3 regions of the Oceanimonas sp. MB9 genome follow, and region 3 is predicted to be linked to each of the others. Evidence: predicted binding sites of a transcription regulator. Region 3 holds the regulator's gene; each other region holds the start of a gene.

What was found. Region 3 encodes sigma-54, which starts transcription at its own class of promoters, with help from an activator protein. Its sites were predicted from a motif close to TGGCACNGTTTTNGCTT; they were not measured.
Region 1: flhA (flagellar biosynthesis protein FlhA) is a predicted target of sigma-54. The motif match lies at 2,138-2,154, and genes of this name have one in related genera.
Region 2: flgA (flagellar basal body P-ring formation chaperone FlgA) is a predicted target of sigma-54. The motif match lies at 2,491-2,507, and genes of this name have one in related genera.

The regions. Positions count from the first base shown of each region.
Region 1 covers NZ_VFBE01000005.1:569,095-579,482, forward strand. The annotation lists gene fliR (flagellar biosynthetic protein FliR) at 129-917, shown strand; gene flhB (flagellar biosynthesis protein FlhB) at 919-2,052, shown strand; gene flhA (flagellar biosynthesis protein FlhA) at 2,191-4,293, shown strand; gene flhF (flagellar biosynthesis protein FlhF) at 4,308-5,675, shown strand; gene OJHNALOF_RS05915 (MinD/ParA family protein) at 5,710-6,552, shown strand; gene OJHNALOF_RS05920 (RNA polymerase sigma factor FliA) at 6,542-7,258, shown strand; gene cheY (chemotaxis response regulator CheY) at 7,385-7,768, shown strand; gene OJHNALOF_RS05930 (protein phosphatase CheZ) at 7,779-8,519, shown strand; gene OJHNALOF_RS05935 (chemotaxis protein CheA) at 8,529-10,388, shown strand, end outside.
Region 2 covers NZ_VFBE01000005.1:513,321-523,708, forward strand. The annotation lists gene OJHNALOF_RS05630 (FlgO family outer membrane protein) at 1-396, shown strand, start outside; gene OJHNALOF_RS05635 (LPP20 family lipoprotein) at 386-787, shown strand; gene flgN (flagellar export chaperone FlgN) at 892-1,305, opposite strand; gene flgM (flagellar biosynthesis anti-sigma factor FlgM) at 1,305-1,622, opposite strand; gene flgA (flagellar basal body P-ring formation chaperone FlgA) at 1,691-2,299, opposite strand; gene OJHNALOF_RS05655 (chemotaxis protein CheV) at 2,532-3,446, shown strand; gene OJHNALOF_RS05660 (protein-glutamate O-methyltransferase CheR) at 3,467-4,288, shown strand; gene flgB (flagellar basal body rod protein FlgB) at 4,422-4,823, shown strand; gene flgC (flagellar basal body rod protein FlgC) at 4,820-5,239, shown strand; gene OJHNALOF_RS05675 (flagellar hook assembly protein FlgD) at 5,246-5,944, shown strand; gene flgE (flagellar hook protein FlgE) at 5,954-7,228, shown strand; gene flgF (flagellar basal-body rod protein FlgF) at 7,409-8,155, shown strand; gene flgG (flagellar basal-body rod protein FlgG) at 8,167-8,955, shown strand; gene flgH (flagellar basal body L-ring protein FlgH) at 8,969-9,643, shown strand; gene OJHNALOF_RS05700 (flagellar basal body P-ring protein FlgI) at 9,654-10,388, shown strand, end outside.
Region 3 covers NZ_VFBE01000008.1:42,800-53,187, reverse strand. The annotation lists gene mlaE (lipid asymmetry maintenance ABC transporter permease subunit MlaE) at 1-376, opposite strand, end outside; gene mlaF (phospholipid ABC transporter ATP-binding protein MlaF) at 366-1,166, opposite strand; gene OJHNALOF_RS11060 (KpsF/GutQ family sugar-phosphate isomerase) at 1,345-2,319, shown strand; gene kdsC (3-deoxy-manno-octulosonate-8-phosphatase KdsC) at 2,316-2,870, shown strand; gene lptC (LPS export ABC transporter periplasmic protein LptC) at 2,867-3,415, shown strand; gene lptA (lipopolysaccharide transport periplasmic protein LptA) at 3,384-3,905, shown strand; gene lptB (LPS export ABC transporter ATP-binding protein) at 3,908-4,633, shown strand; gene OJHNALOF_RS11035 (RNA polymerase factor sigma-54) at 4,677-6,113, shown strand; gene hpf (ribosome hibernation promoting factor) at 6,138-6,425, shown strand; gene ptsN (PTS IIA-like nitrogen regulatory protein PtsN) at 6,428-6,874, shown strand; gene rapZ (RNase adapter RapZ) at 6,885-7,751, shown strand; gene OJHNALOF_RS11015 (HPr family phosphocarrier protein) at 7,738-8,013, shown strand; gene mgtE (magnesium transporter) at 8,032-9,393, shown strand; gene pmbA (metalloprotease PmbA) at 9,477-10,388, opposite strand, start outside.

The DNA.
Region 1 (10,388 bases), on a different contig from region 3:
GACAACCCCAATTGTTTGCGGGAACCGAGTTTGCCTCACAAATAAGGTTGTAACTGAAGTCTTGCCACCCACTCGGGCTGCTTCCAGCTTTCGGCTTAAAGCTTCCAGCTATGTTTTAAGGAGTTTGCTTGAGTTATACCACCGCCGAGCTGATGCAATGGCTGGCCTCCTACCTCTGGCCCTTGTGCCGCATTGCCGGGTTGATGATGACCATGGTGATGTTTGGTGCCAACCTTACGCCGGTTTATACCCGGCTGCTGCTGGCGGTGGCCATGACCCTGGCGGTGGCGCCGGTGCTGCCGCCGATGCCGGCGGTGGAACTGTTTTCGATGGCAGGCTTTCTGATCACCGTTCAGCAGGTGCTGATCGGCGCCGTTATTGGCCTGCTGTCCCAGTTCCTGCTGCAGACCTTCGTCACCGCCGGCCAGATTATTGCCATGCAGACTAGCCTGGGGTTTGCCTCCATGGTCGATCCCCTGAATGGTCAGTCGGCGCCGGTGGTGGGTCAGCTTTACCTGATGCTGGGCACCCTGCTGTTTCTCGGTCTTGATGGCCACCTGGTGATGATCGAGGCCATTGTGCTCAGCTTTACCTCGGTGCCGGTGGCCGTCAGTGGGCTGACGGTCGGCGACTGGCAGAACCTCGCCGGTTTGCTGACACTGTTGTTTCAGGCGGCGGTGGCCATGTCGCTGTCGGCCATCGTGGCCATGCTGCTGATCAACTTCAGTTTCGGGGTCATGACCCGGGCCGCCCCCCAGCTCAATATCTTCAGCGTGGGCTTTGCCATCAGCATGGTATGCGGCCTGTTTATCATGTGGCTGACCCTGGGCGGCTTTATGGATCATTTCGAAAATCAATGGCTGCGCATGCAGCAGGTGATGTGTGACACCCTGAGACTGACCTGCGAGGGAGGCTGACATGGCAGAGTCGGACGGCCAGGAAAGAACGGAACAGCCCACGGAGCAGCGCCTTCGGCAGGCGCGGGAAAAAGGCCAGATTCCCCGTTCCAAGGAGCTGGGCACGGCGGCGGTGCTGCTCAGTGCCGCCGCCGCCCTGCTGATGCTGGGGGATGCGCTCGGGGCGGCGTTGTCCATGGTGTTTGAGCAGAGTTTTCGGCTGGAGCGGGCGGCCATTTTCGATCCGGCTACCATGATGCCGGCGCTGGCCGAGGCCATTGGCGGGCTGATGTGGCCGTTACTGGGCATGTTTGCCGTGGTGCTGGTGGCGGCCCTGGTGGGCAACAGCCTGCTAGGGGGCTTTAACTTCAGCACCCAGGCAATGATGCCAAAATTCAGTCGTCTCAGCCCGGTGAACGGCCTCAAGCGCATGTTTGGCGTACAGGCGCTGGTCGAGCTGCTGAAGTCCATTGCCAAGGTGGTGTTTATTGCCACCATCGCGATCTGGCTGCTGTGGAGCCAGTTCGACCATATTCTGCGCCTCAGCGGCGAAACCCTGAACCTGGCCATGAAGGACGCCCTGGAGCTGTTGCTGTGGATGGGACTGGCACTGTGCCTGGCGCTGTTGCCCATCGTCGCCATCGATGTGCCCTTTCAGGTGTGGAACCACACTCGTCAGCTGAAAATGACGCTGCAGGAGGTCAAGGACGAATACAAGAACACCGAGGGCAAACCCGAGGTGAAAAGCCGTATTCGCCGGCTGCAGCAGGAAATGGCCAATCGCCGCATGATGGCCGAAGTGCCCACCGCCGACGTGGTGGTGGTCAACCCGACCCATTTCTCGGTGGCCCTGCGTTATGACAAGGACAAGCCCGGTGCGGCCCCCGTGGTGGTGGCCAAGGGGCTGGATGAAGTCGCCCTCAAGATTCGGGAAGTGGCCCGGGAGTATCAGGTGCCGGTGATTTCGTCGCCGGCCCTGGCCCGGGCGGTGTACTTCTCCACCAAGCTCGATCGGGAAATTCCCGATGGCCTGTTTGTGGCCGTGGCCCAGATCCTGGCCTATGTGTTCCAGCTTAACGCCTGGCGCAAGGGGCAGGGCAACAAGCCGGTACCGCTCAAGGACGATTTGCCCATCCCTGATGAGTACCGGGTATAAAGCACCGCAAGGCTGAAGCCACAAGGAAGCGAGACTCCTGTGGCTTCAGTCCATGACATCTCCCCCTCTGGCTGTTGATTTAAGTTGGTTTGTTTTTTGCATGTCAACCACCATGATTTTTGAACGTCAGCGAGTGTCATGGAGTTAAGGGCGAGGCTTTCACAGGCAAAACAGTGGTCCAGGTGGGTCAACAAGGGCATGGGTACGCCGCTGCTGGTGCTGGCGGCGCTCGCCATGGTGGTGTTGCCCATTCCGGCCCTGATGCTGGATGTGCTGTTTTCCTTCAATATCTCCCTGGCCCTGGTGGTACTGCTGGTGGCGGTTTACACCCAGCGCCCCCTCGACTTTGCCGCCTTTCCCACCGTGCTGCTGGTGGCCACCCTGCTCAGGCTGGCACTGAACGTGGCGTCCACTCGCGTGGTGCTGCTGGAAGGTCACCAGGGCGGCAATGCCGCCGGTAACGTGATCGAGGCCTTTGGCTCCGTGGTGATCGGCGGCAACTATGCGGTCGGCCTTATCGTTTTTCTGATCCTGATGATCATCAACTTCGCGGTGGTGACCAAGGGCGCCGGACGTATTTCCGAAGTGAGTGCCCGTTTTACCCTGGATGCCATGCCCGGCAAACAGATGGCCATCGATGCCGATCTCAACGCCGGCCTGATCAATCAGGATGAAGCCCGTACCCGCCGGGAAGAGGTCACGCGGGAGGCGGACTTCTACGGCTCCATGGACGGTGCGTCAAAATTCGTTAAGGGGGATGCCATTGCCGGCATCATGATCCTCTTTATCAATATCATCGGCGGTTTCATTATCGGCATGGCCCAGCACCAGCTGTCCTTTGGCGATGCCGCCCGGGTTTATACCCTGCTCACCATAGGTGATGGCCTGGTGGCGCAGATCCCCTCGTTGCTGTTGTCCATTGCCGCCGCCATTATCGTGACGCGGCAAAACACGCGGGAAGACATGGGCCAGGCCATGCTGGGTCAGCTTTTTGACAACCCGCGCTCCCTTGCCATCGCCGCCGGCATTCTGATCGCCATGGGGCTGGTGCCGGGCATGCCCCATTTTGCCTTCTTACTGCTGGGTGGGTTGTCTGCCTTTGGTGCCTGGTGGATGCACAAGCGCCAGGGCGAGCGTGCACAGCAACAGCAGGAAGCCGCGGCCCAGCCGCCGGCGGTGGCCGGCGGCAGCGAAAGCCGCGAGTTGAGCTGGGACGACGTGGTGCAGGTGGATACCATCGGCCTGGAAGTGGGCTACCGGCTGATCAGCCTGGTGGATGTGTCCCAGGGCGGCGAGCTGCTCAGTCGTATCAAGGGGGTACGCAAGAAGTTGTCCCAGGAGTTGGGCTTTCTCATTCCCGCCGTGCACATTCGCGACAACCTGGAGCTGGGCCCCAACCAGTATCAGATCACCCTGATGGGGGTCAGCTCGGGGCTCGCCGACATCTATCCCGAGCGGGAGCTGGCCATCAACCCGGGCCAGGTGTTCGGCCCTCTGCAGGGCATCGATACTCGGGATCCGGCCTTTGGCCTGGAAGCCACCTGGATTGCCCGGGATCAGATAGAGCACGCCCAGAGCCTGGGTTACACCGTGGTGGATGCCGCGACCGTGGTGGCGACCCATCTCAGCCAGCTGCTGACCAACAGCGCCGCCGTACTGCTGGGTCATGAAGAAGTGCAGAACCTGATCGATCAGATAGGTCGCAGTCAGCCCAAGCTGGTGGAAGGCCTGGTGCCCAATACCCTGAGTCTGGCCCTGGTCACCAAGGTGCTGCAGAGCCTGCTGAACGAAGGCGTGTCCATTCGTGACATGCGCACCATACTGCAGACCCTGACCGAGTACGCCCCCAAGAGTCAGGATCCTGAAGTGCTGACCGCCGCCTGCCGAATCGCCCTGCGGCGGTTCCTGGTGCAGGAGATTGCCGGCACCGAGCGGGAACTGCCGGTCATCACCCTGGCGCCAGAGTTGGAACAGATTTTGCAAAACTCTTTGCAGGCCGGTGGCGCACAAGGGAGCGGCATAGAGCCGGGACTGGCGGAGCGCATGCAGCAGTCCCTGTCCCAGGCCGCCGCCAACCAGGAGCTGGAAGGTCAGCCGGCGATATTGCTGACCTCGGGCATGTTGCGTACCACCCTGGCGCGCTTTGTGAAACATACCATTCCCAGTCTGCGGGTGCTGTCTTATCAGGAAGTGCCGGACGATCGTCAGATCCGCATCGTAGCCTCGGTCGGACAGCAGTAGCGGGGGGAGACTGAATGAAGATTAAACGGTTTTTTGCCAAGGACATGCGGGCCGCCCTGGCCGAAGTCAAGGAAGTGCTCGGGCCCGATGCGGTGATCATGTCCAACAAGAAGGTCTCGGGCGGCATTGAAATCGTCGCCGCCGTGGATGACGACGACGGAGCGCCGGTGGACAGCCCCCCCCGCGCCTTGTCCGACGACAATGTCAGAATTTCGTCGCAGGCCCGTCAGTTTGTACCGCCGCTCAGTAGTCAGCAGCAGGCCGACTCCCTGCAGGCCCTGCTCAGCCGGGGCAAACGCGACCCTTCCCCCAAAACCCTGGCCGAACAGGTGGACTGGGGCCAGCCCGAGAAGCGCCGGGAGCCGGTGCTCAACCGGCCGTCGTCACTGTTTGCCGGCGGTGGCAAGGGCAGCCGTGACAGCCGTCAAAAGGAAAGTTCCAAAGACAAGGAGCTGAACGCCATGCGCCAGGAAATTGCCAGCATTCGCCGGCTGCTGGAGCACCAGGTGTCGGGGCTGATGTGGCAGGAAGTGGAGCGGCGCGAGCCGGTGCGGGCCATGGTGATCAAGCAGCTCAGGCAGCTGGGCTTCAGCGACGGCTTTGCCGACATGCTGGCCATGCGGGTACACGAAAGCGCCGCCCCCCACGAGGCCTGGACCCAGATTGAAGCGGCGCTCAACGAGCTGCTGGTGACCGGCGAAGACGAAATCATGCGCCAGGGCGGTGCCGTGGCCCTGCTCGGTCCCACCGGGGTGGGCAAAACCACCACCATCGCCAAACTGGCGGCGCGGTTTGCCGCCCGTCATGGTGCCGATCAGCTGGCGTTGATCACCACGGATCACTATCGCATCGGCGCCCACGAGCAACTGCAGACCTATGGCCGAATCATGGGCGTGGCGGTCAAGCAGGCGCGCACCTACGAAGAGTTGGCGCAGGCCCTGTATCAGCTGCGTCATCGCCGTCTGGTGCTGATTGACACCGCCGGCATGGGCCAGCGGGACATGCGCCTCAACGAGCAACTCGACACCCTGGTGGGGGATCGCCAGATTCGTATTCGTAATTACCTGGTGCTGCCGGCCACCGCCCAGCGCCGGGTGCTGCAGGAGGCGGTGGAGCATTTTCGCCGCATTCCCCTGGCCGGCTGCATTATGACCAAGCTGGACGAAAGCCTGTCGCTGGGCGACGTGCTCGACATCAGCATTCAGAACAGCCTGCCCATCAGTTATGTCACCGACGGTCAGCGGGTGCCGGAAGACCTGCGTCTGGCCAAGGCCGAGGAGCTGGTTCGCCAGGCCCTGGGCCGAGTGGAACAGCAGCAGGAAGAGCCCTACTACTGGGCCGCTTCCGACGCAGACGATGAGGATGCGCGTTTCTATGACTAATTGGTTTCAGGACCAGGCAAGCGGACTGCGGCTTATGAGCAAAATGAACAGAGTGCAGGTGATCGCCGTCACCGGGGGCAAGGGCGGGGTGGGCAAGACCAATATCACCCTCAATCTGGCCTCGGCCATGGCGGCACAGGGCAAGCGGGTAATGGTGCTGGATGCGGATCTGGGGCTGGCCAACGTGGATGTGCTGCTGGGCATTCGCGTGCGGCGCAACCTGTCCCATGTGTTGCGGGGAGAGTGCAGCCTCGACGACATCATGGTGGAGGGTCCACAGGGCATTCGCATTATTCCCGCCACTTCCGGCAACCAGTCGATGACCGAGCTGTCACCCCTGGAGCATGTCAGCCTGATTCGGGCCTTCAGCGAGATGCGCACCCCGGTGGATGTGCTGCTGGTGGACACCGCCGCCGGCATTTCCGACATGGTGCTCAGTTTTTCCCGGGCGTCCCAGGAGGTGCTGGTGGTGGTGTGCGACGAGCCCACCTCGATCACCGACGCCTATGCGCTGATCAAGCTGTTGTCCCGGGAGCACGGTGTCTTCCGTTTCAAGATTGTGGCCAACATGGTGCGCAGCCAGCGAGAAGGCATGGAGCTGTTCGCCAAGCTGACCCGGGTTACCGACAAGTTTCTCGACGCCTCCCTGGAACTGGTGTCCTGCATTCCCTTTGACGGTAACCTGCGCATGGCGGTGCGGCGCCAGACCCTGGTGGTGAACCAGTACCCCAAGGCGCCGTCGGCCATCGCCATTCGTGCCCTGGCCACCAAGGCCCTGACCTGGCCCACACCGCACCGGGCCCAGGGACACCTGCAATTTTTTGTAGAGAGGCTGCTCGCCAATCCGGTGGCTGAGCAGGATGCCCATGGTGATTAAGGCGCAGGCCTACGCCCGGCACAACAGCCAGGGCCTGGTGGAGCGGCACGCCGCCCTGGTGCGGCGCATTGCCCAGCATTTGCTGGCGCGCCTGCCCGACAGCGTTCAGCTCGACGATCTGGTGCAGTCGGGCATGGTGGGGCTGCTGGAGGCGGCGAAAAGCTTTGATGCGTCCAAGGGCGCCAGTTTTGAGACCTTTGCTGGCATTCGCATTCGTGGCGCCATGCTGGATGAAATTCGCCGGGGCGACTGGGTGCCGCGTTCGGTGCACCGCAACGGTCGCCAGATTGCCGAGGCCATGCATGCCATTCAGCGCCGTGAGGGCCGCCCGGCCCAGGATCGGGAAATCGCCGACGAGCTGGGGGTGTCGCTGACCCAGTATCACACCATGCTGGCCGACGTAAATCACGGCAAGCTGCTGGAAATGGATGAATTTGAGCAGGGAGTGGAATACCAGGCCGATCCGGCCGTACATACCGGCAGCCCCTTTGCCGGTATGGCCAGAGACCGGTTTCAGCGCGCCCTCGCCGACGGCATTAAAACACTGCCGGAGCGGGAAGCCCTGGTGCTGTCGCTTTATTACGATGAAGAACTGAACTTGCGGGAAATCGGGGAGATCCTGTCGGTTTCCGAGTCGAGGGTGAGCCAGATCCACAGTCAGGCCATGCTGCGGCTTCGTTCCCGCTTAAAAGATTGGCAACAATGACATTTTTCGCGGCTTTCGGCGTAAAAACCTGATATTCGGCTCAAGAAGCCGGCGCGGCTGCCGATTTAACCCGGTGGCACGTTTTCATGGTCAGCGCTGATTGGCTCAGCGGACAGGAGGAATCGGTTGGACAAAAACATGAAAATCCTCATCGTGGATGATTTTTCCACCATGCGCAGGATTATAAAAAATTTGCTCAGGGATCTGGGCTTTAACAATACCCACGAGGCGGACGACGGCACCACGGCTTTGCCCATGCTCAAGAGTGGGGATTTTGACTTTGTGGTGACCGACTGGAACATGCCCGGCATGCAGGGCATTGATCTGCTCAGGGCCATTCGCGCCGACGACAAGCTCAGACACCTGCCGGTGCTGATGGTGACCGCCGAAGCCAAGCGCGAGCAAATCATCACCGCCGCGCAGGCCGGCGTGAACGGTTACGTGGTCAAGCCCTTTACCGCCGCCACTCTCAAGGAAAAACTCGAGAAGGTTTTTGAGCGCATCGGATAAGGGCATTGCCATGACACAACAACAAGGACTCATCAGTCTGGAGCAGGCCAGAGAGCTGGTGGCGCTGCTGGAGCGGGGCGATCAGGCCGGCGCCGACCGGCTGATGACCGATGTCTGCATGCCGCACGCAGATGCGCTGCTGGACCAGGTGGGCCAGCTGACCCGTCAGCTGCACGACGCCCTGCAGGAGTTTCGTACCGATCCTCGGCTGCCGGAGCTGGCGCAGACCGATATTCCTGATGCTCGGGAACGGCTCAATTATGTCATCGACATGACCGACAAGGCGGCCAATCGTACCATGGATGCGGTTGAGGCCAGCCTGCCCATTGCAGACCGGCTAAACGATCGTATTCAGCAGGTGATGCCGGGCTGGCGCGGGCTGATGCAACGGCAGCTGGAACTCAACAAGTTCAAGGAACTTTGTCATCAACTGGACGACTTTCTCCGGGATTCCGAGCAGGATGCCGACAGACTGCGCCAGTTGCTTACCGAGATCCTGATGGCCCAGGATTACCAGGATCTAACCGGTCAGGTGATTCGCCGAGTGATCAAGCTGGTGCAGGAAGTGGAAGCCAAGCTGGTGGAAATTTTGTCGGTGTTTGGTCGCCTGCCCGGTGTCGAGCCCGCCACCGTCACCGGCAGCGCCTCGGCCATTGAGGCGGAAGGCCCCATCATCAATAAAGAGCAGCGCAATGACGTGGTCTCGGATCAGGACGAAGTGGATGATCTGCTGTCCAGCCTGGGATTTTAAGGAGCAAGCATGGGCTTTGAGGTAGACGAGGATATTCTGCAGGACTTTCTGGTGGAAGCATCGGAGATCCTTGAGCAGCTGTCGGAGCAGCTGGTGACCCTGGAGCGCCGGCCCGACGACAAGGATCTGCTCAACGCCATTTTTCGCGGTTTTCACACCGTCAAGGGAGGCGCCGGTTTTCTGTCGCTGACCGCCCTGGTGGATACCTGCCACAAGGCCGAAAACGTGTTCGACATTCTGCGAACCGGCCAGCGCCGTGTTACCTCGGAGCTGATGGATGTGATTCTGCGGGCGTTGGATACGGTCAACGGCATGTTCAGCGAAATTCAGAGCCGCCAGGAGCCGACCCCGGCGAATCCGGTCCTGCTTGAGGAGCTGGAGTTTTATTGCGGGCCCGAACAGCCGGGCGAAACCCCGCCTCAGTCCAACACAGCCGAGCCGGCACCGGTGGCGAAAGGCATCGACGGCCTCGGTGAGCAGGAATATCAGCGCATGCTGGACGAGCTGAGCCAGCCCCAGAGCGAGGCCGACCATGACGACATTACCGATGACGAGTTTGAAGCCCTGCTCGATCAACTGCATGGGGCCGGCAAACACGGTGGCCTGCCTCAAACGCCGCCTGCGGCCGAGGACGAACCGGCTCATACCGAGGCGGCCGGACCCCTTGGACAGGACGACGATCTGATCGACGACGGCGAATTCGAGGCCCTGCTCGATCAACTGCACGGGGCCGGCAAGGGCCCGACCGGGGCGGCCGGGGTCGAACCTGCCGTCGCCCCAGCCGCCCCGGCGGCGCGGCCGGAGCCGGCTCCCAAGGCCGCGGCCCATCAACCGCCTCCCGCCGACACCACGGTGCGAGTCGATACCAGAACCCTGGACAGCATCATGAACATGGTGGGTGAGCTGGTGCTGGTGCGTAACCGTCTGCTCAGCCTGCAGTCGGGTCACGAAAACGAGGATATCACCAAGGCGGTCACCAATTTGGATGCGGTCACCGGAGATCTGCAGGGGGCGGTGATGAAGACCCGCATGCAGCCCATCAAGAAGGTGTTTGGCCGTTTTCCGCGAGTGGTACGGGATCTGGCCCGCAGCCTGAACAAGGAGATCGAGCTGGAAATGTCCGGCGAAGAGACCGATCTCGACAAGAACCTGGTCGAGGCCCTGGCCGATCCCCTGGTGCATTTGGTGCGCAATTCCTGCGATCACGGCATTGAAGCGCCCGAACAACGAGAAGCCGCCGGCAAGCCGCGCAAGGGCATCATTCGCCTGACCGCATCCCAGGAAGGCGATCATATTCTGCTCGGCATTGAAGACGACGGTGCCGGCATGGATCCGGAAAAACTCAAGGGCATCGCCATGCAGCGGGGCATTCTCGACGCCGACGGTGCCGCCCGCATGAGCGACAACGAGGCCTACAACCTGATTTTTGCCCCGGGTTTTTCCACCAAGAGTGAAATCACCGATGTGTCCGGCCGGGGCGTGGGCATGGACGTGGTCAAGACCGGCATAACCTCGGTCAACGGCTCCATCTTTATCGACTCGGAAAAAGGCAAGGGTACCCGGCTGCAGATCAAGGTGCCGCTGACCCTGGCGATTCTGCCGACCCTGATGGTGGTGGTGGGCAGTCAGACCTTTGCCCTGCCGCTGACCAACGTCAATGAAATCTTCCACCTGGATCTGACCAAAACCAGCATGGTGGACGGCCAGCTCACCGTGGTGGTGCGCAACAAGGCCATTCCACTGTTTTATCTGCAGGACTGGCTGCTGCGGGGCGCTCGGCGCGAGCGCAAGCAAAAGGGACACGTGGTGATCGTGATGATCGGCAACCAGCAGGTGGGTTTTGTGGTGGACGGCCTCATCGGCCAGGAA
Region 2 (10,388 bases), on a different contig from region 3:
AGTGGCTTTGTCAGTCAGGAAGACTACACCAGCCAGGACGAGTTCGGCCGCCTGCTGTCGGAAACCATGATGTTTCAGCTGAATCAGTACGGCCTCAAGGTCATGGACTTCAAGGCGCTGCCCTTTATTCGCATTACCCCCGAAGGGGACGTGAGCACCAGCCGGGATCACCGCCAGCTGAGCGGGCGCATCAATGCCCAGTATCTGCTGCACGGCACCATCAGCGAAACCCAGGGGGGACGGCTGGTCAATGCCCGCTTGATTTCCATGGCGGATCACGGCCTGGTGGCCAGTGCCCAGCAGTTTATTCCCGACTACCTGGTGGCGGCCATGCTGGATACCCGTGGTCCGCAGCCGGTGATTCCCGATTACATAAGGAAGCGTTATGAGAAATAAGCTGCTTGCCCTGCTGGCATCACTGTGGCTGACCGGTTGTGCCGGCCAGGGCTCGGCGGACGCTCCCGCTCGAAACCATCTCTATGCGGTGGGGTATGCGCCCATCAGTTTGCAACGTCCCGCCGATTACCAGCAGAAGCTGCTGCACGCCATGCGCGCCTCGCGCATGGACGCTTACCGGGAGCTGAGTGAGCAACTGGGCGGTGTCATGATTTCAAGCTCCAGCCAGCTCGACAGCCACATATTGCAGGATGGCACCGTCAACAGCGCCAGCCGGGGGGTGGTGCGGGGCGCACGGGTAGTGAACAGCTACCCCGACGGTGACATGTACGTCACCGAGCTGGAGCTGGATCTGGCGCTTTATCGAAAACTGCGGCGGGACGGACAGTAACATCTCATCGGTTTGCCGGACGGCAGACAGCCCCGGCGTTGTTGCGTATCGCGAAGGGAAGGAATGACCCGTGATCGGCATATAGGCAACGGTCGGCCTGACCATTACACCTTGAAACCGGTGCCCTTGTTAATGCCCTTGGTGTGGCCTTTCTGATCGTAGGTCATGCTCTGGCGTTCGTGCAGCCGGCTCAGAATGTTGGCCAGCTGGCGGGTGCCGGCGAGGGATTGCTCCAACACCTGCTCCGCCACCTGGTTACGCTCCCGGCAACGGGCCATAAGGGTGCGCAGGGCATCAACCTGAGGCTGATGGGTAGTGGTGAGCTCGCTTACGTCCGGGTGAGCGCACAGGCTGGCGTCGGTAGACTGAATGTCGAGCAGCAGCTGTTGCTTTTGCTCGGTCAGGGGGGGGAGCTCCAGCGCCTTGCGCTGAACGATCAGCGCAAGCTCCTGCTCGGTGATATCGAGCAGGCGCTCAAGCTGTGCCTGTTGTTGTTGCAGCAGCGTATCAAGACTCATTAATACAGTGACTCTATGTCTTGTTCGAGATTGATGATGTTACCGGCCAGGCGCTCGGCGTCGACCTGGTAACTGCCTTCATTGATCGCTTTCTTCAGCGCTTCGAGTCGGGCGCTGTTGTCGGTGCCGCCAGAGGCCGCCAGGCTTTGTTGCATGCGGCTGAGCTGTTTGGCCTCCGGCGTCAGGGTAACTTCGTCCCGGCCCGGAACGGCCTGGGGACGGTTGTCGGCCTGGACCGTGTCGTTCTTGGCCGCATAGGGGTTGTTGCCAACCGAAGGTCCGGGGCGATATCCGGGGGGAAGTTTGTCGATGGCCATAATATTCAATCCTGATAAGCTGCTGTCAGCCATGTTATCGGCCGCCCTTTGGCCAACTTTAGCAGAATTTACAGTCCGACCGTCACTACTCCGGCTTCACTGATGCGGGCCTGAATTTCCCGACCGGAACGGGTGTTGCGAATTCGAATTCGCTCGTTAAAGGTGCCGTCCTCCTCGGCGGTGCCGTCGGTGCGAATCGACAGCCCGCCGCTTTGGGCCACTATGGTCACCCGGTCGCCCTTGCACACCACGCATAGCTGGCTGGCGAGAATGGGCCGTCCGGGGCGCAGATCCCGTTTGCTGCGGGTGCCAATCAGCGCCTGTATGTCGTCAAAGACATCCCCCCTGAGCAGCACTTCATCCTGGTAGCTCAGTTGCAGTTGTTCGGGTTGCAGCAGGGTATTGCGGGCGATAGGGTCGGCGGCGGTGACCACCGGTTTGAGAATGCGCACCCGCACCGGTACAAACAGGCTCCAGCCCGGTTGCTCATGGCACTGCAGGTAGACGTGGGTATTGCGCCTGACTTCGCCGCTGCCGCGAATATCGGCGGTCAGCATGCCCGGGCATTCGGTCAGCTGCAGCCGAGTATCGATGCCGGCAGCTTCGACTTCCACCCTGTCATGGGGTCCGGCCACCACGAAGTCACGTACATAGTCTTCGGCATATTGACGGGCCATGTCGTGTACGTTGCTTTGAGCATCGGCACTGCCGGAAAACATCCCGCATGACAGGGTTAGCCAGAGTCCGATGGAACATGTGCACCGTCGTTGTGAAAAAAAAACCTTAAGCATCTTACCCTCTTCGCCGATTAATACTGGCATAGCGCTTGCCGGGTGCCGGTGTTAAGCTTATTGATTGCAGGTTAATTCTGCATAATTCATGCCATAAAAATAATCTGGAGGCAGGGGAATGGCGGGAATACTTGACTCGGTAAACCAAAGAACGCAACTGGTGGGTCAGAACCGGCTGGAATTGTTGCTGTTCAGGCTCAACGGTCGTCAAAGATTTGGCATCAACGTCTTCAAGGTCAAGGAAGTACTGCAGTGTCCCAGGCTGAGCAACCTGCCACAACGCCATCCCATGATTCGGGGTGTGGCCAATATTCGCGGCCAGACCATCTCCATCATCGATCTGAGCAAGGCCACCGGCGGCCGCCCCATCGAGCAGACCGAGCACTCTTTCGTGATTATCTCCGAATATAACCGTTCAGTGCAGGGCTTTCTGGTCAACTCGGTCGAGCGCATTATCAACGTCAACTGGGAGTCCATATTGCCCCCTCCCAAGGGCGCTGGGCGATTCAATTACATGACGGCGGTGACCGAAATTGACGGCGAGCTGGTGGAAATTCTCGACGTGGAAAAAATCCTGGACGAGATCTCTCCGGCCAGCACCCAGGTCAACGCTTCCATCGTGGAGCAGGTGTCCCATCAAAAGGCCAGCCGGCATCGGCCGGTGCTGATTGCCGATGACTCTTCGGTGGCCCGGCGCCAGGTGCAAAAAGCCCTGGAAGCCCTGGGGCTGGAGTGCATCGTCACCGAAAACGGACGTCAGGCCCTGAACAAGCTGCAGGAAATGGCGGCCCAGGGGTCCATTCATGAGCAGCTGTCGCTGGTGATCTCCGATGTGGAAATGCCGGAAATGGACGGCTACACTCTGACCGCCGAAATTCGCAACCACCCGGCACTCAAAGATCTGCACGTGATCCTGCACACGTCGCTCAGCGGCGTGTTCAACAAGGCCCTGGTCGAAAAGGTCGGCGCCAGCGACTTCATCGCCAAGTTCCATCCCGACGAGCTGGCAACGGCCGTTAACAACGCGCTCTGAACAAGGTGTAAAACCCACGGATGAAAAATTTCACCGATGAGCAATATTCGGCCTTTTGCCGCTTTCTTGAGTCCCATACCGGCATTGTGCTGGGCAGCAGCAAGCAGTATCTGGTCAAGAGCCGGCTGTCTCCGCTGCTGACCCGTTTTGGCATGGAAAGCATGGGGTTTCTATTGGAACGGGCCATGCAGCCCCGGGAGCGGGAGTTGAAGACCGCGGTCATCGATGCCATGACCACCAATGAAACCCTGTGGTTTCGTGATACCTACCCCTTTGTACAGCTTGGCGAGCGGCTGTTTCCAGAGCTGGCCAAGCCCGGCAAGTCGCTGCGGATCTGGTCGGCGGCCTGCTCCTCGGGCCAGGAGCCGTACTCCATTGCCATGACCGCACTGGAATATGCGGCCCGGCGGCCGGGCTCCTTGCCGGGGCTGCAAATTCTTGCCACCGACATTTCCGCTACCATGCTCGAGCAATGCAAAACCGGCATTTACGACAGCTTGTCGCTGGCCCGGGGACTATCGCCGGAGCGGCGCACGCGTTTTTTTACGCCCCAGAGTGACGGCCGTATGCAATTGCAGGGCAGCGTCAGAAACATGGTCAGCTTTCGCCCTTACAACCTGCTCGACAGTTATGCACCCCTGGGCAAGTTCGATGTGATTTTCTGCCGTAACGTACTGATTTATTTCTCTCCCGAGAACAAATCAAAAATCCTTAACCAGTTTGCCGGCGCCCTCAACCCCGGGGGCTATCTGCTCCTCGGGGCGTCCGAATCGCTCACTGGCCTGTCTGACCGGTTTGAGATGATTCGCTGTAGCCCGGGTATTATTTACCGGCTTAAATAACCGCATTTGGGCCGGGTTCGCCGCTCCGGCCTCTTTTCGCACTTTTCCTTATTAAACTGGCACACCTTTTGCTTTGTTATGACCCATTAGCCGGGTCGCGCTGACCGGGTCACGATGGCAGCAGGAGGTGGCGGTGACGATATCTTTCGACAAGGCTTTCGGCATTCATCAGCATGCACTGGTGACGCGCTCGGAGCGCGCCGAGTTGCTGGCCGGTAACCTGGCCAATGCCGACACGCCGGGCTACAAGGCAAAAGACATGGACTTTCAGGCTGCGCTCAGCCAGGCCCAGGGGCAGCAGAACTTTTCCCTCAGTCGCACCAACGGCCGGCACTTTGCCGTTGAGCTGGCGCCACCCGGCACGGTGCAGTATCGAGTGCCCACCCAGCCCGATACCGGGGATGGTAACACCGTCGACGTGCAGACCGAACGTACCAGCTACATGGAAAACGCCTTGCAGTACCAGGCCTCGCTGGAGTTTCTCAACAGCAAGATCTCCGGCCTGATGAAAGCGATTAAAGGAGACTCGATGTGAGCCTTTTTAAAGTATTTGATATTTCCGGCAGCGCCATGAGTGCCCAGTCGGTTCGTCTCAATACCACCGCCAGTAATTTGGCCAATGCCGACAGTGTCAGTTCCAGCATTAACGAGACCTACCGGGCCCGCAAGCCGGTGTTTGCCGCCGACCTTGACCGGGCGCTGTCGGATCGTCAGGAAAGCGTCGGTGTCAAAGTTATGGGCATTGTGGAAACCGACAAGCCGCTGCAAAAGGAATTCAGTCCGGATCACCCCCTGGCCGACGCCGAGGGCTTTATCTACAAGCCCAACGTCAATGTGGTGGAAGAGATGACCGACATGCTGAGTGCCTCGCGCAATTATCAGACTAATGTGCAGGTAGCCGACGCCGCCAAACAAATGCTGCAGCAGACCCTGCGGCTGGGCAAGGGGTGATAACGCATGCAGGTCAATAACGATTACCTCAACGGCCTGAAGTGGCCGGGGGAGCAAAGTCCGGCGGAAAAGGCTGCCGACAACAGCCGGGCCAAGCTGGAGCAGGAAGACTTTTTTGCCCTGCTCACTCAACAGCTCGCCTATCAGGATCCGTTCAAGCCTGCGGACAACTCCCAGATGATTGCCCAGATGACCTCCTTTTCTACCGCCGACGGCATCAACAACATGACCCAACAGCTGTCGGGGCTGAGTGAGGTGATGACCTCCAGTCAGGCGCTGCAGGCGTCCAGCCTGGTGGGGCAGAAGGTACTGGTGCCAAGCGCCATGGCCTACTGGGACAACAGCGAGCCGGTGGATGGCGTGGTAGTGGCCGGTGAAGGCGCCACCAATGTGCTGATTCGTATCGAAAACGAAAAGGGCGAGCTGGTGCGTACCATTCCCCTGGACGGTAAGCAGCGCGGTAATGTCAATTTCACCTGGGACGGATTAAACGAGGCGGGGGAGCCGGCGCCCACCGGCAAGTACAACATCAAGGTCAGTGGCTTGGTCGACAACCAGCGGGAAGAGCTGAGCGCCCTGGCATTTGCCCGGGTCGACAGTGTCACTCTTGGGAGTGCCGACAGCCCGACCCTGGTCAATCTGGCGGGGCTGGGCGGCCTGCCGCTCAATCAAATTCTGGAAATAGCCAGCCGCAAGGCGGCGTAAGGAGAACTTATGTCTTTTAATATTGCTCTCAGCGGCGTGAATGCGGCCCAGAAAGATCTGGACGTAACCGCCAACAACATCGCCAACGTCAATACCATCGGTTTCAAGGAGTCCCGAGCCGAGTTTGCCGATGTCTACGCCAACTCCATTTTCGCCAACGCCAAAACCCAGTCGGGCAGTGGTGTGCAGACCGCCGCCGTGGCCCAGCAGTTCCATCAGGGCGCATTGCAGTTCACCAATAACTCCCTGGACATGGCCATCAATGGCAGCGGTTTTTTCGTGATGTCCGACGAAGTGGGCTCGCTGGATCGCACTTTTACCCGCGCCGGTGCCTTTCGCCTGAATGACGAGGGTTATGTAGTCAACTCTCAGGGACATTACCTGCAGACCTATCAGGCCAACCAGGACGGCACCCCGGCGGGACTGGGCCTGAACACTACCCAGCCCCTGCGTATACCCGACAAGGCGGGCGAGCCGGTGGCGACCACCGAGGTCAGAACCGGTGTTAACCTGCCGGCCAAGGCGACGGCGCTGGATCCGGCCAACTTCAGCCCCACCGATTCGTCGACCTATACCTCATCCACCTCCATGACCGTTTATGACTCACTGGGTGATACTCATACGGTGACCCAGTATTTCGTTAAGGACAACACCGTGGTGGCGCCGGCCAATGAGTGGAAAATGTTTGTTTATGTGGATGGCAATGATGCGCTCGCCAGCAATGGTGCTGTGCCGGCAAACAGCATGACGCTGGAGTTTGATACCAGTGGTAACCTGCTGCCGGCTTCGGCGACCTCAATTCAGACCGATCAGCTGGGCTTTACTAACGGCTCTGATGCTACTCAGCAAATCACCATCAATATCACCGACGCCAGCATGAATGCCGGTGCCTTTGAAGTGACTTCCAACACTCAGGACGGCAATACCGTGGGCCGGTTGACCAAGGTGGATGTGGGAGCCGATGGCCTGGTGCAGGCCACCTACAGCAACGGCAGCACCGAAAACCTCGGCATAGTGGCCATGGCCCGTTTTCCCAACGAGCAGGGCCTGACCCAGATTGGCGACACTCAATGGCGGCAATCGCTGCTGTCGGGCGAGGCGGTCAGCGGCCAGCCCAACACCGGTATTTTTGGCAAGGTAAGCGTGGCCGCACTGGAACAGTCCAATACCAACCTGACCAGTGAGCTGGTGGATCTCATCACCGCCCAGCGTAACTTCCAGGCCAACTCCCGGGCGCTGGAAGTGAACAGCACCCTGCAGCAGACCATACTGCAAATCCGTTAATACAAACCGGCTGCTGAAAGGAAAACCCGGCTTAAGTGCCGGGTTTTTTATATTGTCCTGATTGATGTCCATTCATTCCATGACCCATCGCGCGCTACCACGGTAGACGCCGAAGATTTCAACTGGCACTGATTTTGCATTAGTTCCATCATTACCCACTCGGCCAATCCGGGAGCTGAAATGGATCATCTGCTTTATATCGCCATGTCGGGCGCCAAGGAAAACATGCACAGTGTGGCCCTGCGCGCCAATAACCTGGCCAACGCCAATACCACCGGTTTTCGTGCCGATCTGGAGCAGGCTCGAGCCATGCAGGCCTTTGGTGAAGGCCTGCCCAGCCGGGTGTTTGCCATGACCGAGCGGCCGGGGCAAAATTTTGCCGCCGGCCCCATTCAGACCACAGGACGAGAACTTGACGTGGCCGTGGCCGGTGACGGCTGGCTGGCGGTGGAAGCGGCGGACGGAACCGAGGCTTATACCCGCTTCGGCAACCTGCAGGTGTCGGTGGAAGGCCTGCTGCAGACCAGTACCGGCCTTAATGTGCTGGACGATGGCGGCAATCCCATCGTGCTGCCGCTGCCGCTGGAGAAAATGGAGATTAACAAGGACGGTACCATCTTTGCACGGTTGGAAGGTGAGCCTGCCGATGGTGGTGCCGAGTTGCAGCGCATCAAGACGGTGTTGCCGGACCATGACCAGATTGAAAAGGGCAATGACGGCCTGTTTCGCCGCAAGGACGGTGAAGCCGAGCCGGCCTCGGCCCAGGTGCAGCTGATTGCCGGTGCGCTGGAAGGCAGTAACGTCAATCCCATCGCCGAAATGACCCATCTTATCGATCTGCAACGGCGCTTTGAGACCCAGCTGAAAATGATGAGTCACGCCGAGGAAAACGACAAGGCCCATGCCCAGCTGCTGCGCATCGGTTAAAGGAGAGCAACATGAACCCCGCATTGTGGATTAGCAAGACCGGGCTCGACGCCCAGCAGACCAATATTTCGGTGACCTCCAACAACCTGGCCAACGCCAGTACCGTTGGGTTTAAAAAGGGCCGGGCCATCTTTGAAGACCTGCTCTATCAGAATATTCACCAGCCCGGTGGCCGGGCCACCGCCGACAGCAACCTGCCTTCCGGGCTGATGCTAGGCGCCGGCAGCAAGGTGGTCGCCACCCAGAAAAGCTTTACTCAAGGGAGCGTGCAGACCACAGACAACGCCCTGGATGTGATGATCGACGGCCGCGGCTTTTTTGAAGTACTGCTTCCCGATGGTACCACCGGCTATACCCGCAACGGCCAGTTTGCCCTCAACGAAGAAGGCATTATCGTGACGCCCGGCAATGGCTACCCGGTATTGCCGGAAATGCAGATCCCGGAAAATGCCCAGAGCATCAGCGTGGGCACCAATGGCGAGGTATCGGTACAGCTGGCCGGTCAGGCCGATTCCCAGGTGATTGGCCAGCTCATCGTGACCGACTTTGCCAACCCCGCCGGCCTGCAGCCCAAGGGGGAAAACCTCTTCCTGGCCACCCAGTCGAGCGGTGCGCCGTTGCAGGGCATTGCCGGCGCCGATGGCTTTGGTACCCTCAAGCAGGGCATGCTGGAAACGTCCAACGTCAACGTGACCGAGGAGCTGGTCAACCTGATTCAGGCCCAGCGGGTCTATGAAATGAACTCCAAGGTGATTTCCGCCGTGGACGACATGCTGGCCTACGTCAACCAGCAGCTGTAACCGGAGACCGGCCATGAGATGTGTCCTGATCCTGAGCGCGGCCGCCCTGCTGGCGGCCTGTACCTCCACGCCCTATACCCCCAAGCCCGACGATCCGGCCTATGCCCCCGTGATGCCGGGGCCGGGGCAGGAGCAGCTCGAACCCAATGGCGCCATTTTTCAGGACAACTATGCCAACAGCCTCTATTCCGACATCAAGGCTCACCGGGTAGGGGACATCATTACCGTGGAGCTGGCCGAGTCAACCCAAGCCCAGAAACGAGCGACCACCCAGCAGGCCAAGGACGGCAGCCTCAATATCAATCCGCTCAACATCGGAGGCCAGCCCATCAATGTGGCGGGGTACCCGGTGACCGCCAGCATGTCGAGCAACAACGAGTTTGACGGCCAGGCGAACACCAACCAGAGCAACAGCCTGCAGGGCAGCATCACGGTGAGCGTGGCGCGAGTGTTGCCCAACGGCAACCTCATGGTGCAGGGGGAGAAGTGGCTGATGCTGAACACCGGCGAGGAATATGTGCGCATCAGCGGCATGATTCGTCCCGAGGACATCAGCGCTGACAACCGGGTAGAGTCCACCCGGGTGGCCAATGCCCGCATCTACTATGGCGGTACCGGCGACTTTGCCAATACCCAGTCCCGCGGCTGGCTGGCCAAATTCTTTAACAGTCCCTGGTTCCCTTTCTAGGAGAAACGGCATGAAACGATTCAGTGGCCTTTTGCTTGTTTGCCTGCTGGCGCTGCCGGCGCAGGCGGCCCGCATCAAGGACATCAGCTCGGTGGCGGGCGTGCGTGCCAACCAGTTGGTGGGTTATGGCCTGGTAGTGGGCCTGCCCGGCACCGGCGAGCGCAATAACGCCTTTGCCCAGCAGACCTTTCGCACCATGCTGACCAATTTCGGCATTACCGTGCCTGATAACCTGCGGCCCAAGATGAACGACGTGGCGCCGGTGGCGGTGCATGCCGAATTGCCGCCGTTCTCCAAGCCGGGCCAGACCATAGACGTGACGGTATCGGCCATTGGCGAGGCCAAGAGCCTGCGTGGCGGCACCCTGTTGCAGACCTTTCTGAAGGGAGTGGACGGTCGGGTCTACGCCCTGGCCCAGGGCAGCCTGGTGGTTGGCGGTTTGGGGGCGGAAGGCGCCGATGGTTCTTCCATCATGATCAATACGCCCACCGTGGGCCGCATTCCCGCGGGCGCCATGGTAGAGCGGGAAGTGCCCAGCTCCTTTGCCCGGGGCGATACCATTACCTTTAATCTACACAGGCCCGACTTTACCACCGCCAAACGCATGGCGGAGGTGATCAATGATCTGGTCGGTCCCACCAGCGCCCAGGCGCTGGATGCCACCTCGGTGAGCGTGTATGCCCCTCGTGACACCGGCCAGCGCGTCAGTTTTTTGTCAACCCTGGAAAACCTGAGTGTGGATGTG
Region 3 (10,388 bases):
TTGCCTTCATCAGGCCCAGCTCGGCGGTCAGCGCCGAACCGGCCCTGCCGGCAAACAACAGCGCGGTCACCACCGGGCCCAGCTCCCGCAGCAGCGACAGCGATACCAGGGGACCCAGGCTGCCTTCGGCACCGAAGTCCACCAGCACGTTGTAGCCCTGCAGCGCCAGCACCATGCCGATAAACAGCCCCGACACCAGAATGATCAGCACCGACTGCACACCGACCACATGCAACTGCTGCACCAGCAGCGGAAAATGCTTTTTCGGCTCGGGCCGCCCCAGCAAAGCGTGGGTCAGCATCAGCCCGGCCCGGCCCAGGGCGGTCAGGCCGGAAACACCCTGCCGGCCCAGCCGGCCAATCACCTCAATCAACATAGGTCAGTGACTCCCTGTAATCGGGGGCAGGATAATGAAACGGCACCGGGCCGTCGGCATTGCCGCGCAGAAACTGCACCACCTGGGGATCCTCGTGCCGTTTCAGCTCCTCGGGCGTGCCCGCCGCTATCACCTTCTTGTTGGCGATGATGTAGGCGTAATCGGCGATGGTCATCACCTCGTCGACGTCGTGGGTCACCACAATAGAGGTGAGTTGCTGGGCCCGGTTGAGTTCGGAAATCAGCTTGACCAGCACCCCCATGCTGATGGGGTCCTGGCCGGCAAAGGGCTCGTCATACATGATGAGCTCCGGATCCAGGGCGATGCTGCGTGCCAGCGCCGCGCGCCGGGCCATGCCGCCAGACAGCTCGGACGGCAGCAGATGAGCGGCGCCACGCAGCCCCACCGCTTCCAGCTTCATCATCACCAGGGTATGGATCATGGCTTCCGGCAGGCCGCTGTGCTCTCGCAATGGAAAGGCGACATTGTCAAACACCGACAGGCCGGTAAACAGGGCGCCGCTCTGAAACAGCATGCCCATGCGCCGGCGCAGCTGATACAGCCGGTTGCGGCCCAGGGACGGAATCGACTCGCCGTCGAACAGCACTTCGCCGCTGTCGGGCTTGATCTGACCGCCGATCAGCCGCAGCAAGGTGGTCTTGCCGATACCGCTGGGGCCCATGATGGCGGTGATCTTTCCACGCGGAATTTCCAGGTTGATGCCCTCATAGAGAGGACGATCACCGTGGCTGAAGCAAAGATCCCGTATCTCGACAAGGCTCTGGCTCACACTCGCTTCCCCGTAAAAAAGAAAGGATTGTATGGGTTCGGCCGAATATCGGCAACCGCATGACGGTGAATTTGCGCCACCCCCTGTCCACCCAAATCCTGCCCCTGCAGGCATCATGCCGGTCGCTTCTCGGCGCGGGCTTTTCTATAATGGCGCCGCCCCTGAAGCGGAGAACCCCATGTCAGCAGAATTTGATTATCGTAGCACCGCCCAACGCGTTCTCGATATTGAAAAGGCGGCCATCGACGGCCTTTATCAATATCTGGATGAATCCTTCAACCATGCCTGCCGGCTGATGTTTCACTGCCAGGGCAAGGTCATCGTGACCGGCATGGGCAAGTCCGGCCATATCGCCCACAAGATTGCCGCCACCCTGGCCAGCACCGGCACCCCGGCGTTTTTTGTGCATCCGGGCGAAGCCAGTCACGGCGACCTGGGCATGATCGACAGCCGGGACCTGGTGCTGGCCCTGTCCAACTCCGGTGAAAGCGAGGAAATCATCGCCCTGCTGCCGGTGCTCAAGCGCCGGGGCATGAAGCTGGTGTGCATGACCGGCAAGCCCGAGTCCACCATGGCCCGGGAAGCGGATGTGCACCTGTGCACTCGGGTCGAGCAGGAAGCCTGCCCGCTGGGACTGGCCCCCACCGCCAGCACCACCGCCACCCTGGCCATGGGTGACGCCCTGGCGGTGGCGCTGCTGGAGGCCCGCGGCTTTACCGCCGACGACTTCGCCCTCAGCCACCCGGGCGGCGCCCTGGGCAAGCGGCTGCTGCTGCGAGTGGCCGATATCATGCACAAGGACGAGCGGGTGCCCCGAGTGGGCCTCGACACCCTGATCATCGAGGCGCTGCTGGAGATCGGCCGCAGCGGCATGGGCTTTACCGCCGTGGTCGATGGCGAAGGCCGGCTGGCCGGCATCTATACTGACGGAGACCTGCGCCGCACCCTGGACCACAAGGTTGACGTGCACAACACTCGCATCGCGCAGGTCATGACCCGCAGCTGCACCACTGTGCCCGCCGGCATGCTGGCGGCGGAAGCGGTCAAACTGATGGAAGAGAAAAAAATCAGCGGCCTGCTGGTGCTGGATGATGACCAGCGCCCGATCGGGGCCTTTAACATGCACGATTTACTACGCGCGGGAGTGATCTGATGACGGTACAAACCCTCTATGGCGCCGTGACCAAGGACGTCTGGCGCCGGCTGAAAGACATTCGCCTGCTGATTTGTGACGTGGACGGCGTCTTGTCCGATGGCATGATCTATATCGGTAACGACGGCGAGGAATACAAGGGCTTTTCCACGCGGGACGGCTTTGGCATCAAGGCATTGCTCAATGCCGGCATCGAAGTGGCGGTGATCACCGGGCGCAGCTCACGCATCGTCAGTGAACGCATGGCTTCACTGAGCGTGCGCCATGTCTATCAGGGCCAGAGTGACAAGATGCACAGTTACGGCGAGCTGCTTGAGCGCCTCGGGCTCACGCCACAACAGGTGGCCTATATCGGCGACGACGTGGTGGATCTGCCGGTGATGCAGGACTGCGGCCTGGGGGTAGCGGTGGCCGATGCCCACCCGCTGGTGCTGCAGCGGGCCGATTACACGACCCGCACTGCCGGTGGCCGGGGTGCGGTGCGCGAACTGTGCGATCTGCTGCTGGCGGCCCGCGGCCGGCTGGAGCAGGCCGAGGGCATGAGCGTATGAGCCGCCAGACCTGGCTGTTTGGCGCCCTGTTCATCATTGCGCTGGCCAGCTGGCAGTGGTTTCGCAACGATACCGAAGCGCCGGTAAACCCGCAGGATTACCAGCCCGATTTCGTCGCCACCAACCTGGCCAGCGTGCAGTACAACCGGCTGGGGCTGCCCTACCGGGGCATGCAGGCGGAGTACGCCGAGTACTACGAGCCCCTGTCCATGACCCTGATGAAAAAACCTGTTATCTTGCTCTATTCCCCCGATGGCCAGCCCCAGTGGCGGCTCCGCGGTGATGACGGCACCATCAATACCGGCGACAATGCCGTGCTGACCGGCAATGTCGTGGGCAATGGGCTGCAACCGGATGCCCTGGTGGAAACCCTGACCACCGAATATCTGGAACTGGACTTTATCAATAACCAGCTGCGCTCCAACCGGCAGGTGCGGCTGCAAAGTCCGCAATACCAGGCCGAGGGGCTGGGTGTGCTGGGCGAGCTTGATCAACAAACGGTGGAATTACTGAATGAAACCCGGGCAACTTATTTCAATCCTTAGTCTTGGCGGCCTGCTCGGCCTGGGTCAGGCCCAGGCCAGGGACAGCGACTTTCGCCAGCCGGTGACCATAGACGCGGGCCGTCAACTGGTAGAGCTGGCCGATGACAAGGTCACCTTTATCGACAAGGTAGTGGTCAAGCAGGGCAGCATAGACGTGCGCGCCGACCAGCTGGTGGTGATCCGCAATGAACAGGGCCTGCAGTCGATGACCGCCAAGGGCAGTCCGGCCACCTACGAGCAGATCCTCAACAACGGCAAGCCGGTGCATGCCGAGGCGCGGGAAATTCACTACGACATGCGCGCCCGCACCATCACCCTGATTCGGGACGCCAAGCTCAAGCAGGATGACAACATCGTCACCGGCTACCGTATTCGCTACTTTATCGACAAGGAGCAGATGGAGGCCGAAAGCCAGGGCGGCAAGGACAGGGTCACCACCATCTTCCTGCCCGAGCAGGTGCAGAATTTCGACGAGCAGGACAAGAACTGAGCATGGCGATACTGAAAGCGCGCGGCCTGCAGAAAAGCTACAAGGGCCGCAAAGTGGTGGCCGACGTCAGCCTGACCGTGAACACCGGTCAGATCGTGGGTCTGCTCGGCCCCAACGGTGCCGGCAAGACCACCTCCTTTTACATGATTGTAGGCCTGGTCCAGCGGGACGCCGGCAGCATCACCATCGACGGCCAGGATATCAGTCACGAGCCCATGCACGTGCGCGCCCGCTCCGGCATTGGCTACCTGCCCCAGGAGGCCTCGATTTTTCGCCGCCTGAGCGTTGCCGACAACCTGATGGCGGTGCTGCAGACCCGCAAGGATCTGAATGCCGACGGCCGCAGCGAGAAAATGGAACAGCTGCTGGAAGAATTCAACATTACCCATATTCGCGACAGCCTGGGAATGAGTCTGTCCGGCGGCGAACGGCGGCGGGTTGAGATCGCCCGGGCGCTGGCGGCGGATCCGCGCTTTATTCTGCTCGACGAACCCTTTGCCGGCGTGGATCCCATTTCGGTGATAGACATCAAGAAAATCATTCTGCACCTCAGGGACAGAGGACTGGGCGTACTGATCACCGATCACAATGTACGCGAGACCCTGGACGTGTGCGAAAAGGCCTATATTGTCAGTCATGGGCACCGCATCGCCGCCGGCACACCGACGGAAATCCTCGCCAACGAGCAGGTCAAAAAGGTTTATCTCGGCGAACAATTCAGCCTCTGAAGGCACCGCAACCCGCGGTTGATATGGAAGGACGTTTGCATACATGAAGCCGACTCTTCAGTTACGTCTGGGCCAGCAGCTGACCATGACGCCCCAGCTGCAGCAGGCCATTCGCCTGTTGCAGCTGTCCAGCATGGAGCTGCAGCAGGAAATTCAGCAGGCGCTGGACAGCAACCCCCTGCTGGAGCAGGAGGAAGCCGACAGCGTCAAGGTGGCCGACAACCGCAACGAAGAGCAGATGGCCGCCGACACCGCCATGGAGCGCAACCAGCTGTCCGAAGACTTGCCCATGGACACCAGCTGGGAGGAGGTTTACACCGCCTCTCCGGTCAGCGGCGGCGCCGGCCTGCCGGAAGGGCTGGAAGACAGCGTTTACCAGGGTGAAACCACCGAGAGCCTGCAGGACTACCTGATCTGGCAGATGAATCTGACCCCTTTCAGTGACACCGATCAGGCCATCGCCATGGCCATAATCGATGCCGTCGACGACGCCGGCTACCTCACCGCCGGTATCGACGATCTGCTGGAAGCGGTATCGGCCCAGGAGCTCGGTATCGAAGCCGACGAAGTGGAAGCAGTGCTCAAGCGTATTCAGCACTTCGATCCCATCGGCGTGGCCGCCCGCAGCGTGCAGGAATGCCTGTGCATTCAGCTAGAGCAGTATCCGCCCGACACACCCTGGCTGAGTGAAGCCCGCGCCTTGCTGGCCCAGCACATGGACCTGCTCGGCAACCGTGACTACCGCAGCCTGCAGCGCAAGACCAAGCTCAAGGAAGACGAGCTCAGGGAAGTGCTGGCGCTGATTCAGCAACTGGAGCCCCGCCCCGGCAGCAGCATTATTCAGGGTAACTCCGAATACGTCATTCCCGATGTGGTGGTCACCAAGCGCAGCGGGGTCTGGGTGGTGGAACTCAACCCCGAGGCCATGCCCAAGATACGGCTCAACCAGACCTACGCGGCCCTGGCCAGCAAGCCCCGCAACAGCGAGGACGGCCAGTTTATTCGCAATCACCTGCAGGACGCCAAGTGGTTTCTCAAGAGCCTTGAAAGCCGAAATGAGACCCTGCTCAAGGTTGCCAATTGTATTGTTGAACAACAACAGGCATTCTTTGAATATGGAGAAGAGGCCATGAAGCCCATGGTGCTGAACCATGTGGCGGAAGCGGTGGAGATGCACGAATCCACCATCTCCCGGGTGACCACACAGAAGTTCATGCACAGCCCCCGTGGCGTGTTTGAACTCAAGTATTTCTTCTCCAGTCATGTGGGCACCGACGACGGGGGTGAGTGTTCGTCCACGGCAATTCGCGCCCTGATCAAGAAGCTGGTCGGGGCCGAAAACCCGGCCAAGCCGCTGAGCGACAGCAAAATTGCCCAGCTGCTGGCCGACCAGGGGATCAAGGTGGCCAGGCGAACCATCGCCAAGTACAGGGAATCACTGGCCATTCCCCCTTCCAATCAGCGCAAACGCCTGGTTTAAAGGCAACGACAGAAGGAAGACGTTATGCAAATAAATCTGACCGGACACCATGTCGAGATCACCGATGCCCTGCGTGATTATGTGAACAGCAAGTTTACCCGGCTGGAACGCCATTTCGATCACATCACCAATGCGCACGTCATCCTTAATGTGGAAAAAATGCAGCAAATCGCCGAAGCCAAGCTGAACGTCACCGGCGGCGAGCTGTTTGCCAACTCCCAGCATGAAAACATGTATGCGGCCATCGACAGCCTCATCGACAAGCTGGATCGTCAAATCATCAAACACAAAGAAAAACTCAAGCAAAAATAACCATGGAAGTCGCCGACATACTCAGCAGGGGCTGCACCCGCAGTGCAGTCCCCTGCACGAGCAAAAAACGTGCTCTGGAAATTATCAGCGAGCTGGCTGCCGAACATCTCAATATCGGCAGCCAGCCGCTTTTTGACTGTCTGCTGGCCCGAGAGAAAATGGGCAGTACCGGCATCGGCAATGGCATCGCCATTCCTCACGGCCGGATCAGTGATGACAACAAGGCGACTGCCGTACTGCTTACCTTTGCCGAGCCGGTGGAATTCGACGCCATCGACAACCAGCCGGTGGGCCTGGTGTTTGCCCTGCTGGTACCGGAGCAGGAATGCAAGCAACACCTCAAGACCCTGTCGCTGATCGCCGAGAAACTGAGTAACAAGCAGGTGTGCCGGCAATTACGTCAGGCCGGCAGCGATGAGGAACTCTATCAAATCATGATTTCAGCCTGAGGATAGCAAGATGCAGCTGGTGATCGTCAGTGGCCGTTCCGGTTCGGGCAAAACCGTGGCCTTACGGGTACTTGAAGATCTCGGCCATTACTGCGTCGACAACCTGCCGGTGGCGCTGCTGCCTGAGCTGGTGCGGCTGCGCCGGGACAAACCCGGAGCGGTGGCGGTAAGCATAGACGTACGCAACCTGCCCGACAGTGCCGAGCAGCTGGAAGCCTTTCTGGCCGAGGTGCGAGCCATGGATGACGTTCAGCCTTCCAGCATCTTTATCGACGCCGACAATTCAGTGCTGATCCGCCGTTTTGGGGACACTCGCCGGCTGCATCCGCTGTCCCGCCACAGCCTGACCCTGGACGAGGCCATTCGCGAAGAAACTCATCTGCTGGCGCCACTGTCGTCGGACGCGGACCTGCGCATCGATACCTCGTCCTTAAGCATTCACGATCTCAGCGAAATCATTCGCGAACGCATCCTCGGCAAGAAAGAAAAGGAATTGAACTGGGTGTTCGAGTCCTTTGGCTACAAATACGGCGTTTCCAAGGACGCCGACTTCGTGTTTGACGCCCGTTTTCTGCCCAACCCCCACTGGATTGCCGAACTGCGCCCCTTTACCGGCCAGGATCAGCCGGTGGCCGATTACCTGAGCAGCCAGCCCGAGGTGATGAAATACCTGTGGCAGCTGGAAAACCTGCTGATCACCTGGATGCCTCACCTGGAACGCAATAACCGCAGCTATGTCACCGTGGCCATCGGCTGCACCGGCGGTCAGCACCGTTCGGTCTTCATCGCCGAACAGCTGGCCCGGGTCTTTGGCCAGATGGGCAAAAGCGTGCAGCTACGTCACCGTACTCTGGAAAAGCGCAATGCCGAAAATTGAACGCGACCTGCAAATCGTCAACAAGCTAGGGCTGCACGCCCGGGCCGCCATTCAGCTGGTGCAGCTGACCCAGCAATTCGACGCCGAAGTCACCGTGTGCAACCAGCAGAAAGAGGCCCCCGCCAACAGCGTCATGGGCCTGCTGATGCTGGAAACGGCCCAGGGACACGCCATTCGCGTGGTGGCCGAGGGCCCGGAAGCGGAAGCCGCCATGAATGCCGTGGCCCGGCTGGTGGCGGATCGTTTTAACGAGTCGGAATAACCCGACGGATCCGCCCCCATGACCGAGCCCACCGATCAAACCGGCACCACGGACCACCTCGAGGCGGTCACCCAGGCCCTCAACAGCGGCATGTTTGTGCACGTGCGCCGCATGCTGCAGCAGATGCGCCCGGGGGACGTGGCCTGGTTGCTGGAATCTTCACCCGCTCCCAGCCGAAAGGTGCTCTGGCAGCTGATCGATCCGGACGATTACGGCGAGATCCTGGAAGAGCTGTCGGAAGAGGTGCGCGACGGCATCATTCGGCTGATGGAGCCGGAAAAGCTGGCCATCGCCCTGGAGGATATGGAGTCGGACGATCTGGCCTATGTACTGCGGGATCTGCCCGAGCAGCTGTTCAACCAGGTGCTCACCGAAATGGACGAGCAGGATCGCCAGCGTGCCGAGCTGGCGCTGTCCTATCCGGAAGACACCGCCGGCTCGCTGATGAACACCGAATTCATCAGCCTGCGCCCCGATGTCACCATAGACGTGGTGCTGCGCTACCTGCGCCTGCACAGCGAGCTGCCGGAAGGCACCGACACCCTCTATGTGGTGGATCCGCACAACCGTCTGCTGGGAGACATTTCCCTCGCCAGCCTGGTGGTACAGTCTCCCACCACCACGGTGGCCGAGGCCATGGACACCTCGGTGGAAGCCATTCCCCTGACCATGACCGACACCGAGGTGGCCAACCTGTTTGAGCGCCATGACTGGCTGTCGGCGCCGGTGGTGGATGAAAACAACCTGCTGCTCGGGCGCATCACCATCGACGACGTGGTCGACATCATTCGAGAAGAAGGCGAGCACTCCATGATGGGTATGGCCAAGATGGACGACGACGAGGACACCTTTGCCCCCGTGCTCACCAGCGCGCGCCGCCGCTCCTTCTGGCTGACCATCAACCTCGGCTCGGCGCTGGTGGCCGCCAGCGTATCCAACATGTTTGAGGAAACCCTGTCCCAGCTGGCCACCCTGGCCATTCTGATGACCATAGTGCCGTCCATGGGCGGCATTGCCGGCAACCAGACCCTGGCGCTGGTGATTCGAGGCATGGCGGTGGGCCATATCGGCGACAGCAACGCCCGCTGGCTACTGACCAAGGAGGCGTTGGTGGGTCTGCTTAACGGCATGCTGTGGGCGGTGGCGATATCCGTGGTAGTGGCGCTATGGAAAGGCAGCTGGGAGATCGGCCTGGTGATCGCCGCCGCCATGTTTATCAACCTGTCGGTGGCGGGCCTGGCCGGCGCCAGCATTCCGCTTATCATGAAACGCTTCAATATCGATCCGGCCCTGGCCGGCTCCATGGCCCTGACCACCATCACCGACACCGTCGGCCTGTTGTCCTTCCTGGGGCTGGCCACGCTGATCCTGCTGCACTAGAGCTGGAAGCCGAAAGCCAGACCCAAAAACACCAAGGGCCGCATACGCGGCCCTTCTTACAGCTTCGAGCTTTCAGCTCTGGGTTATTGCCCTGCGATTTTCATATTGTCGATCAGCACAGAGCCGGTGTGCAGGCTGGAGCGGGTTTCCACGTCGGTACCGATGGCCTGAATACCGGCAAACATGGTCTTCAGATTGCCGGCGATGGTGATTTCCTCCACCGGATAGGCGATTTCGCCGTTCTCCACCCAGAAGCCGGCGGCGCCGCGGGAATAGTCACCGGTGACGATGTTTACCCCCTGTCCCATCATCTCGGTCACCAGCAGCCCGGTGCCCATTTGCTTCAGCAGCTCATCATGGCTCTGGCCGCTGTTTGACACCGTCCAGTTGTGAATGCCGCCGGCATGGCCGGTCACCGGCAGGCCCAGCTTGCGCGCCGAGTAGCTGGTGAGCAGATAGGTCTGCAGTACGCCGTTTTCGATGATGTTGCGCTCGCAGGTGCGTACCCCTTCATTGTCAAAGGGGGCGCTGGCCAGGCCCTTGTTGAGGTGGGGCTGCTCATGAATGGTGAGCCAATCGGGAAACAGTTGCTCGCCGCAAGCATCGAGCAGAAAGGAAGATTTGCGATACAGGTTGCCACCGCTAATGCCCATCACCAGGTGGCCGAACAGGCCCGCCGCCACATCCGGATGAAACAATACCGGCGCCTGGGTGGTGCCGATCTTGCGGCCACCAAGGCGCCCAAGCGTGCGGCTGACCGCCTCGTCGGCGACCCGCTCCGGGTCCCACAGATCGTCAAAGCTGCGGGCCGAGGTGTAGCCGTATTCCCGCTGCATGTCGCCGTCCTGCTCGCCGATGAGCACACAGCTCATGCCATAGCGGGAGCCGGCAAAGCCTTTGACAAAACCGTGGCTGTTGCCGTAAACGCGAATACCGACATTGGCGGAGAAACTGGCGCCGTCGGACTGCTTGATGCGTTTGTCACGGCCCAGCGC